DNA from 2 places in the Rhizobium sp. GR12 genome. Region 2 is predicted to be linked to the other one. Evidence: riboswitches for the same ligand, from Rfam matches in the RefSeq annotation. Region 2 holds a riboswitch; the other holds the start of a gene.
What was found. Region 2 has a riboswitch for cobalamin ahead of nrdH (glutaredoxin-like protein NrdH). Riboswitches for the same ligand answer to the same signal wherever they lie in the genome.
Positions count from the first base shown of each region.

Region 1: it holds a riboswitch for cobalamin, as region 2 does, so the genes downstream of both, QSK43_RS25905 (CbtB domain-containing protein) here and nrdH (glutaredoxin-like protein NrdH) in region 2, are expected to answer to the same signal.

Region 1 is NZ_JASXTH010000023.1:3,883-8,503, reverse strand. Features, by position in the region: gene QSK43_RS25920 (LysE family translocator) at 1-259, shown strand, start outside; gene QSK43_RS25915 (c-type cytochrome) at 465-899, shown strand; gene QSK43_RS25910 (c-type cytochrome) at 1,123-2,043, shown strand; cobalamin riboswitch at 2,246-2,486, shown strand; gene QSK43_RS25905 (CbtB domain-containing protein) at 2,655-2,837, shown strand; gene QSK43_RS25900 (CbtA family protein) at 2,848-3,564, shown strand; gene QSK43_RS25895 (hypothetical protein) at 3,569-3,883, shown strand; gene QSK43_RS25890 (type 1 glutamine amidotransferase family protein) at 4,052-4,618, opposite strand; gene QSK43_RS25885 (hypothetical protein) at 4,617-4,621, shown strand, end outside.
Region 2 is NZ_JASXTH010000001.1:592,339-596,959, reverse strand. Features, by position in the region: gene QSK43_RS02905 (ABC transporter permease) at 1-781, shown strand, start outside; gene QSK43_RS02900 (ATP-binding cassette domain-containing protein) at 781-1,563, shown strand; gene QSK43_RS02895 (nucleoside triphosphate hydrolase) at 1,560-2,189, shown strand; cobalamin riboswitch at 2,314-2,537, shown strand; gene nrdH (glutaredoxin-like protein NrdH) at 2,793-3,014, shown strand; gene nrdI (class Ib ribonucleoside-diphosphate reductase assembly flavoprotein NrdI) at 3,027-3,425, shown strand; gene nrdE (class 1b ribonucleoside-diphosphate reductase subunit alpha) at 3,413-4,621, shown strand, end outside.

The DNA of each region.
Region 1 (4,621 bases), on a different contig from region 2:
CATGATGGCGATCTACCCGCAATTCCTCAAACCCGCTTACGGTCCGATCTGGATGCAGGGGCTGGTGATGGGCGCGATGGTGGCGGTTACGCAGTTTACGGTCTATGGCGCGCTGGCGCTGACGGCCGACAAGAGCCGGGCATGGCTCGTTTCCTCGCCTGCCGCCACGATCTTCATCGGCCGCGCCGCCGGTTTCATGCTGATTGCCGCAGCCCTGCTGACACTCTTTGAAGCCCTGTCCTGGAGCGGCGGGCGATGAAATGGATCAGGTCCCGCCGCTCCAGGTTTCTGTTTCAGCATCGGACGATCCGAAAACCGCGCACACTTTTCGGTCCGATGCCCTAGACTTCTGTTTTCACGAAGGAATTCACCGCAATGTGACTTCTTTTCGCCATGCGGAAAGGGCATCCTCGCGCCGTTGCATCTAGCGTCCGGTGTGCCTGCCGGAATCAAGGAGAGAGTGTATGAAACTGAAAACCATCGCGGCGGCCATGCTTTTCGGCTGTCTTTGCGCCGGAGCGGTCTACGCTGCCGGCGAAGTCGAAAAGCGTGAAGGCATGATGAAGCAGATCGGGGGCTCCATGGGTGCGCTCGCCGCCATCTCCAAGGGTGAAAAGCCTTACGACGCCGATGTCGTCAAGGCTGCCGTCACGACCATCAGCACCAATGCCAAGGCTTTCCCCGACCAGTTCCCGCCCGGCAGCGAGACTGGCAGTGCTGCGGCCCCCGCCATCTGGGAAAATTTCGAGGACTTCAAGGCCAAGGCCGCCAAGCTCGGCACGGATGCGGATACGGTTCTCGCCGGTCTCCCTGCCGATCAGGCCGGTGTCGCCACCGCCATGAAGGCGCTGGGAGCCGATTGCGGCGCCTGCCACCAGACCTATCGTCTAAAGAAATAATGTGTCGGAAGACCGCTTTCGAGCGGTCTTTTCCCGGTCGCGGGTAGGCCGTGAACCGCTCCCGCGTCATCCTCGCCCCTGAGGCGAGGATTCATAAGCCGTCGAATTGTGGATCCTCGGGTCAGGCCCGAGGAAGACGTCCAGCAAGCGGGAGGGCTATCGATAATCTCGACCGCCTTCGGGCGGCCAAACATGCTCGGTCGGGCAAAAGGGGAGAGGGGTCATGTCTTCCATCTGGACGAAGCTTGCGGGCGGGATCGCGGTTGCGGCCATTGCGGGTTACGGAATTTTCGCGTGGGTCACTGCCCCTCAGCGGCTGGCGCCCAGCCATTGGGTCAGCCTTGGCGAGCCGGATCTGGCCAATGGCGAAACGTTGTTCTGGGCGGGCGGCTGCGCAAGCTGCCATGCGGCGCCCGATGCCAAGGGCGATGCGCTTTTGACGCTTTCGGGCGGGCAGGCGCTGAAAAGCCCCTTCGGCACCTTCCATGTACCCAATATTTCCTCCGATCCGCAGCATGGCATCGGCGGCTGGACGCTGGCGGAATTCGGCGATGCCATGACGCGCGGTGTCGGCAGGAACGGCGAACATCTTTATCCCTCCTTTCCCTATGCCTCTTATGCCCGCATGACACAGAAGGATATCAACGACCTCTACGGTTATCTGCGGGTTCTGCCCGCCAGCCCGAACGACGCGCCGGATCATGATCTGCCGTTCCCATTCAATATGCGGATCGCGCTGGGCGGCTGGAAATTCCTCTATTTCGATACGTCCGCGCCGCCCCGCGTCGAGCTTGCGAATGCCAATGCCGAATTGCTGCGCGGCCAATATCTGGTGGAAGGACCGGGCCACTGCGGCGAATGCCACACGCCGCGCAACGCGCTCGGCGGTTTTCTGGAAGGAAAATGGCTGGCCGGCGGCCCCAACCCGGAAGGCGAAGGCCGCATTCCCGATATCACGCCCGGCTCCGAAAGCATCGGAGCATGGGCGGCGGCCGATATTGCCAGCTATCTGGAAACCGGCTTCACCCCGGAATTCGACAGCGTCGGCGGCTCCATGGTCAAGGTGCAGCAGAACATGGCGCATCTGACCGCAGATGACCGGGATGCGATTGCCGCCTATCTGAAGGCCATTCCACCGCGGTAGATTTGGGGTCGAAGACACGACGACCCGTCATGCCGGACTTGATCCGGCATCCAGCCACGGCGCGTCTGCGCCGTGAGAAGAGTCTTTCGCGATCAAGGACTTGATCGCGCTGGACCCCGGATCTAGTCCGGGGTGACGGAGGTGGAGGCGACGGCGCGCAGTTCGAACGAGAGCCCGCCATTGACTCCCGCACCCACCCGTCGGATAACAATCCTGTGATGGTTCCTTCCGGGCGTTCCGGAAGGTGAAAAGGGAACACGATAGGGAGACATCCTCATTCGTGGCTGCCCCCGCAACTGTGAGCGGAGAGCCTGAAACGAAATGCCACTGGTAAGCCATCTCGCCGGAAACCGAGGTTTCCGATTGGGGCGAGGGTGATGCCGGGAAGGTGTTTCAGGTTTTGACCCGTAAGCCAGGAGACCTGCCATCACGGAAATGTCCATGCCGGCGGGGTGTCCGGAAGAGCGGAATTTCAGGGTGACCAGGCACAAGCTGCCTCCCTGTGTCAGTCTCGTTATCCCCGTGGTGAAGTGTATCGCATGCGGCTGCGCGGCTTTTTCGCCGTTCTGCCGCATCTAAAGGCGCGGGGTCGCGCCGCAGGAGGGGTCACCATGTCCATCAACCAGAATACGGCGAATGCCGCCGTTTCAGCAAAAACGGGCAGCTTCGCGCAATCGCTGACGGCGATCGTGCTTGGCCTGTTCGTCGTCGGTTTTGTCGGCTTTTCGCATGTGGAAGCCGTTCACAATGCCGCGCATGACACACGTCATGCCAATGCTTTCCCTTGCCATTGAGGGGTGAAGCATGTCGTTTTTTCGTAATATCGTTTTCACCGCCATTCTCGTCGGCATCGTTGGCGGTTTCGCCGTCTCCGCCATGCAGGCTTTCGGCACCACGCCGCTGATCCTGAAGGCGGAAACCTATGAAAATGCCGGCGGCGAAGCGCCCCACAGCCATGATGCTCCGGCCACGACCGGCGCTGCGGTTCCCGCGCACGAACATAATGAGGAAGCCTGGTCCCCGGCCGATGGCTTCGAGCGCACCGCCTATACGTTGGCCGCCAATATCCTGACCGCCATCGGTTATGCGCTGGTGCTGACGGGCCTCATCTCGCTGCGCGGCACCAATGCCGGCTGGCGCGAAGGTCTTTTGTGGGGTGTCGCCGGTTTTGCCGCCGTCATGCTCGCACCGATGATCGGCCTGCCGCCGGAATTGCCGGGCAGCCCGGCCGCAGCGCTTGAGGCGCGGCAGATCTGGTGGCTCTCGACGGTTGCCGCAACCGCGGGCGGCATCGCGCTGATCTCGTTCCGACGCGAACCCTGGGCAATCGTGCTGGCGCTGGTGCTGATCGTTGCTCCACATGTGGTGGGTGCGCCGCTGCCGCCGGAAGGCGAACATGCGCTGGCACCGCTGCCGCTGGAGCGCCAGTTCATCGTTGCCGCCACCGTGACCAGCTTTGTTTTCTGGGCTCTGCTCGGAACACTGAGCGCATTTTTCCTGAAACGCTTCCAGTCGGCTTGAGACTATGCAGGACGCAGCCGAATGGAGTGACGAACTCGATGCGCTGCGTTTTGCCGTTCCCGGTCACGGCGCTTTCTGCGCCGTGCACCGCCTTGCCTTCAAGGCAGTCCTCGGCGCCAGCCCCGAACGGGAAACGGCGCTTGCTTTTTTCCACGATCATGAGGCCGCTTTTACGGCCGCAGCGCTTGCCAAGATAAAACGCGCGGGCCTGCCCGCCGGTCGCAGCCTGCATTTGAACAGCCGCGATATCCGCCGGGCGATTGCGGGCGAGGGCGGTGAGGCCGCCGCCCGTGTCTGCCGTGTGCTTGATAGAGGGTAATACCTGGTGAACTTTCTTCCGTCATGCCGGCCTTGGGCCGGTATCCAGCCGAAGCGCGTCTGCGCGGCGAAAAGAGTCTTCTCAGCCCAAAGACTTGGGCTGGCTGGATACCGGCTCAAGGCCGGCATGACGGAGGGAAGGTCCGCAAACCATCCAGCCCATTGCGCCTCACCGATGTTCCGCCGCAAAAGTTCCAAGTTCCGCCTCGGCTTCCGGACCAAAGAGGCCGAGGTTTTTCAGAATTTCCACAGCGAAACTGACCGGCGCACTGCCGGCCGCCGTGACGATGCCGCCATCGCTGACCGCCTTTGGCTGATCGCGATAAAGCCCTTCACCGCGATAGGCCGGATAGGCCTTGTGTGACGCAAGCGAATTGCCGGTATGCGCCACATCGTTGAGGACGCCCGTGCCCGCAAGCGCGCTTGCTGCCGCGCAGATGCCGGCAACCAGCCGATCCCTGTCGCGAAACCGATGCACCAGACCGTCAAGATCGACAGCCGTCCCCTTTTCCCAGCTCATACCGCCAGGAATGACGAGCGCATCGATGTTATCAGGATCAAGCGCATCATAGGATGTGTCGGGCGTAACATCGAGCCCACCCATCGAAATCACGGGTCGTCCGTCCGGGGTGGCGTAAACGATCTCGACGCCGAGATAGCCGCGCGCCGCCGCAGCAAGCAGCGCCGGTTCCCAGTCCGCAAAATCCTGCGCGAGCGCAATGGCGATCCGTGTCATGTC
Region 2 (4,621 bases):
CATCGATCTTTCGGTCGGTGCGATCATGGTCCTGTCCTCTGTCATCATGGGGCAGTTTACCTTCCGTTATGGTTTGCCTGCGGAACTCTCGATTATTTGTGGCCTCGCCGTCGGCGCATTTTGCGGTTTTATCAACGGGGTGCTGGTGTCGCGCATGCGGCTGCCGCCCTTCATCGTCACGCTCGGCATGTGGCAGATCGTTTTGGCGACCAATTTCCTCTATTCGGCCAACGAGACGATCCGCGGACAGGACATCGCTCAGCAGGCGCCCATCCTGCAATTCTTCGGCAATAATATCCGTATCGGCAGCGCCGTCTTCACCTATGGCGTTATCGCCATGGTTCTGCTGGTTGCCCTGCTTTGGTATGTGCTCAACCGCACCGCCTGGGGCCGCCATCTTTATGCGGTGGGTGACGATCCCGATGCTGCCGAACTAGCCGGCGTCAACGTCAAGCGTATGCTGACGACGGTTTACACGCTTTCCGGCCTTATCTGCGCCTTCGCCGGCTGGGCCCTCATCGGCCGCATTGGCTCGGTATCACCGACTGCCGGCCAATTTGCCAATATCGAATCCATCACCGCAGTGGTCATCGGCGGCCTGTCGCTGTTCGGTGGACGCGGTTCCATCATGGGCATGATCTTCGGCGCCCTGATCGTTGGTGTCTTTTCGCTGGGCCTCAGGCTTATCGGGACAGACCCGCAATGGACCTATCTGTTGATCGGCGTCCTTATCATCTTGGCTGTCGCAATCGACCAGTGGATCAGAAAGGTAGCAGGCTGATGACAAAAGAACCTATCCTCACAGCACGCAATCTCGTCAAACGCTACGGTCGCGTGACTGCACTCGACAATACCGACTTCGACCTTTATCCGGGCGAAATCCTCGCCGTCATCGGTGATAACGGTGCTGGAAAATCCACTCTCATCAAGGCGATTTCCGGTGCGGTGACACCCGATGAGGGCGAGATCAGGCTGGAGGGCCAGACCGTGCAGTTCCGCTCGCCCATCGAGGCGCGCAAGGCGGGCATCGAGACTGTCTATCAGAATCTCGCGCTGTCTCCCGCATTGTCCATAGCCGACAATATGTTTCTCGGCCGTGAAATCCGCAAACCCGGCATTCAGGGCAGCCTGTTCCGGGCGCTGGACCGCCCGGCCATGGAAAAATTCGCCCGCGAGAAGCTGTCGGAACTCGGCCTGATGACGATCCAGAACATCAATCAGGCGGTGGAAACTCTCTCCGGCGGTCAGCGCCAGGGTGTCGCGGTGGCGCGTGCGGCTGCTTTCGGTTCCAAGGTCGTCATTCTTGACGAGCCGACGGCGGCACTCGGCGTCAAGGAAAGCCGCCGCGTTCTCGAGCTTATTCTGGATGTGCGCTCGCGCGGTCTGCCGATCGTTCTGATCTCGCATAACATGCCGCATGTTTTCGAGGTTGCGGACCGCATCCATATCCACCGGCTGGGCAAGCGTCTTTGCGTCATCAATCCGAAGGACTACACCATGTCCGACGCCGTCGCCTTTATGACCGGCGCCAAGGAAGCGCCAAAGGAAACGCTCGCCGCATGACGCTGAAGCTTGAAACGATCGCCGAAGATGTTCTTCGGCGGGCGCAGGATAAATCCCGTTTCATCATTGCCATTGCCGGTCCCCCTGGGGCCGGCAAATCCACACTGGCGGATGCCCTGTGCGATGCCCTCGTGACGCGGGGCGAGGCGGCAGCTATCCTGCCAATGGACGGCTTCCATATGGACAATGGCATTCTCGAGGAGCGGGGGCTTTTGCCGCGAAAGGGCGCGCCCGAAACCTTCGACGTGCGCGGTTTCCTCGATATCGTCTCCGCCGTCCGTGAGGGCGGGCAGGAGGTTCTCGTCCCGGTTTTCGACCGCTCCCGCGAAATAGCCATTGCCTCTGCCCGCGCCATCGCGCCGGAGACACGCTTCATTCTTGCCGAAGGCAACTATCTGCTGCTGAACGAGGCGCCGTGGACAAAGCTCTCCGCCAGCTTTGATCTCACCATTCTCGTGGGTCCATCCGTCGCGGTGCTCGAGGAACGCCTGTTGAAAAGATGGCAGGGCTATGGTCTCGATACGACTGAGATCCATGCCAAACTTTTCGAAAACGATCTTCCCAATGGAAAACGGGTGATCGAGAACTCCCGGCCCGCCGATATTCACATCGATATCTGGGAATAAGCCAACCTTCCGCAGCGGCGGCCAGCATTTTCCGTTAAGCCTTTGTTGACCATGTGTTGAATCTTTTTGATCCACAGGTAGGGCTTTCGTATGTCTATTTATTGACGAAAAAAAATCCTCATATACTATATGTGGTGTTCAAGGTTCTTCCGATTCGCAAGAGTTGGGAGCTAAGATGGGAATTCGGTGCGCAACGCCATCATGGCGGAGTAATGCCGAGACTGCCCCCGCAACTGTAAGCGGTGAGCATCGTTCCAATTTGGGTCACTGGAGCCGAAAGCTGCGGGAAGGCCGGAATAGATGTTGTGACCCGCAAGTCAGGAGACCTGCCTTGAGCGAAAACGTCCACGGGCGGGGTGTCCGGAAGGAAGGTGTATGACGCAAATGAATTGCGTGCGCCCTTTTCTGCCCCTCCAGAACAAGCTTCGGGGTGAAGTCATGCCAGTGCATTTTTTGAGTTCCTGCGCTCGTCGGCGTAGAGAGTGAGCCTATGCGGCTGGAGCCGCACGCCTTTTCTGAATGACAGAACACCATCGCCACCCGATTGCGATTGCAATCGGCAATGTGAAGCCGTGTCCGAAATCGGCTTCGAAAGAGGAAACAATGACCATTACCGTTTACAGCAAACCCGCCTGCGTCCAGTGCACCGCAACCTACCGCGCGCTCGACCGTATCGGTGTCAGCTACGAGATCATCGATATCTCCGAAGATGCGGACGCGCTCGATCACGTTCGAGGCCTTGGTTACATGCAGGTTCCCGTGGTCGTTGCCGGCGAACGCCATTGGGCGGGTTTCCGGCCGGACATGATCGGCTCGATCAGCTGAGGAGGCAGCGCTATGGGGCTGATCGTCTATTATTCCAGCCGGTCTGAAAACACTCATCGCTTCCTTCAGAAACTGGGGCAGCGATTGCTTCGCCTGCCGCTCGGCACGGGGGAAGACATCCCTCATGTGTCGGAGCCCTATGTGCTCGTCACCCCCACCTATGGCGGGGGCGGCACAAAAGGTGCGGTACCGAAGCCGGTCATCCGGTTTTTGAACGAGCCCTCGAACCGAAATCTCATTCGCGGCGTCATCGCGGCGGGAAATACGAATTTTGGCGCAGCTTTCGCATCTGCCGGAGATATCGTGTCGCGTAAATGCGCGGTGCCGTTTCTCTATCGCTTCGAGCTTCTCGGCACGGAGGAAGATGTCGCCAACGTCAACCATGGATTGGAACGATTTTGGACACGCTGACCTCGAATGCCGCGCGCAACAAGGATGTCAAACAGCAGGCATCCGTCCCCCAGAAATCCCTGGACGTGGGCATGGACTATCACGCGCTGAACGCGATGCTGAACCTCTATGACGCTGAGGGGAAAATCCAGCTCGACAAGGACCGCCTTGCGGCGCGGCAATATTTCCTCCAGCACGTCAACCAGAATACCGTCTTTTTCCATAACCTTCGGGAAAAGCTCGATTATCTGGTGACCGAGGGATATTATGAGCGCGACGTTCTGGATCAGTATTCCTTTAATTTCGTCCGCGACCTTTACGACGAGGCCTATGCCAGAAAGTTTCGCTTTCCGACCTTTCTCGGCGCCTTCAAATATTACACCTCCTATACGCTGAAGACGTTCGACGGAAAGCGCTATCTGGAGCGTTACGAGGACCGCGTCTGCATGGTGGCGCTGGCTCTGGCGCGTGGCGATGAGCAGCTTGCCCGCGATCTGGTTGATGAGATCATCTCCGGCCGCTTCCAGCCGGCGACCCCGACCTTTCTCAACGCCGGTAAAAAGAGCCGCGGTGAACTGGTCTCGTGTTTTCTGTTGCGTGTGGAAGACAATATGGAAAGCATCGGCCGGTCCATCAATTCGGCCTTGCAGCTTTCCAAGCGTGGCGGTGGCGTGGCGCTGTCGCTGACTAATATTCGCGAAGCCGGAGCCCCGATCAAGCATATCGAAAACCAGTCTTCCGGCGTCATCCCTGTCATGAAGTTGCTGGAAGACAGCTTTTCCTACGCCAACCAGTTGGGCGCGCGCCAAGGTGCCGGCGCGGTCTATCTGCATGCCCACCATCCGGATATCATGCGTTTCCTTGATACGAAGCGGGAAAACGCCGATGAAAAAATCCGCATCAAGACCCTGTCGCTTGGCGTGGTGATCCCTGACATCACCTTCGAACTCGCCAGGAACAACGAGGATATGTACCTGTTTTCACCCTATGATGTGGAGCGGGTCTATGGCGTGCCGCTTACCGAGATTTCGGTCAGCGAAAAATATCAGGAAATGGTCGCCGACAGCCGCATTCGCAAGAAGAAGATGAAGGCGCGCGAGTTCTTTCAGGTGATCGCCGAAATCCAGTTCGAAAGCGGTTATCCCTACATCATGTTCGAAGATACGGTGAACCGCGCCAATCCGATCGCCGGCCGTATCAGCATGAGCAATCTCTGC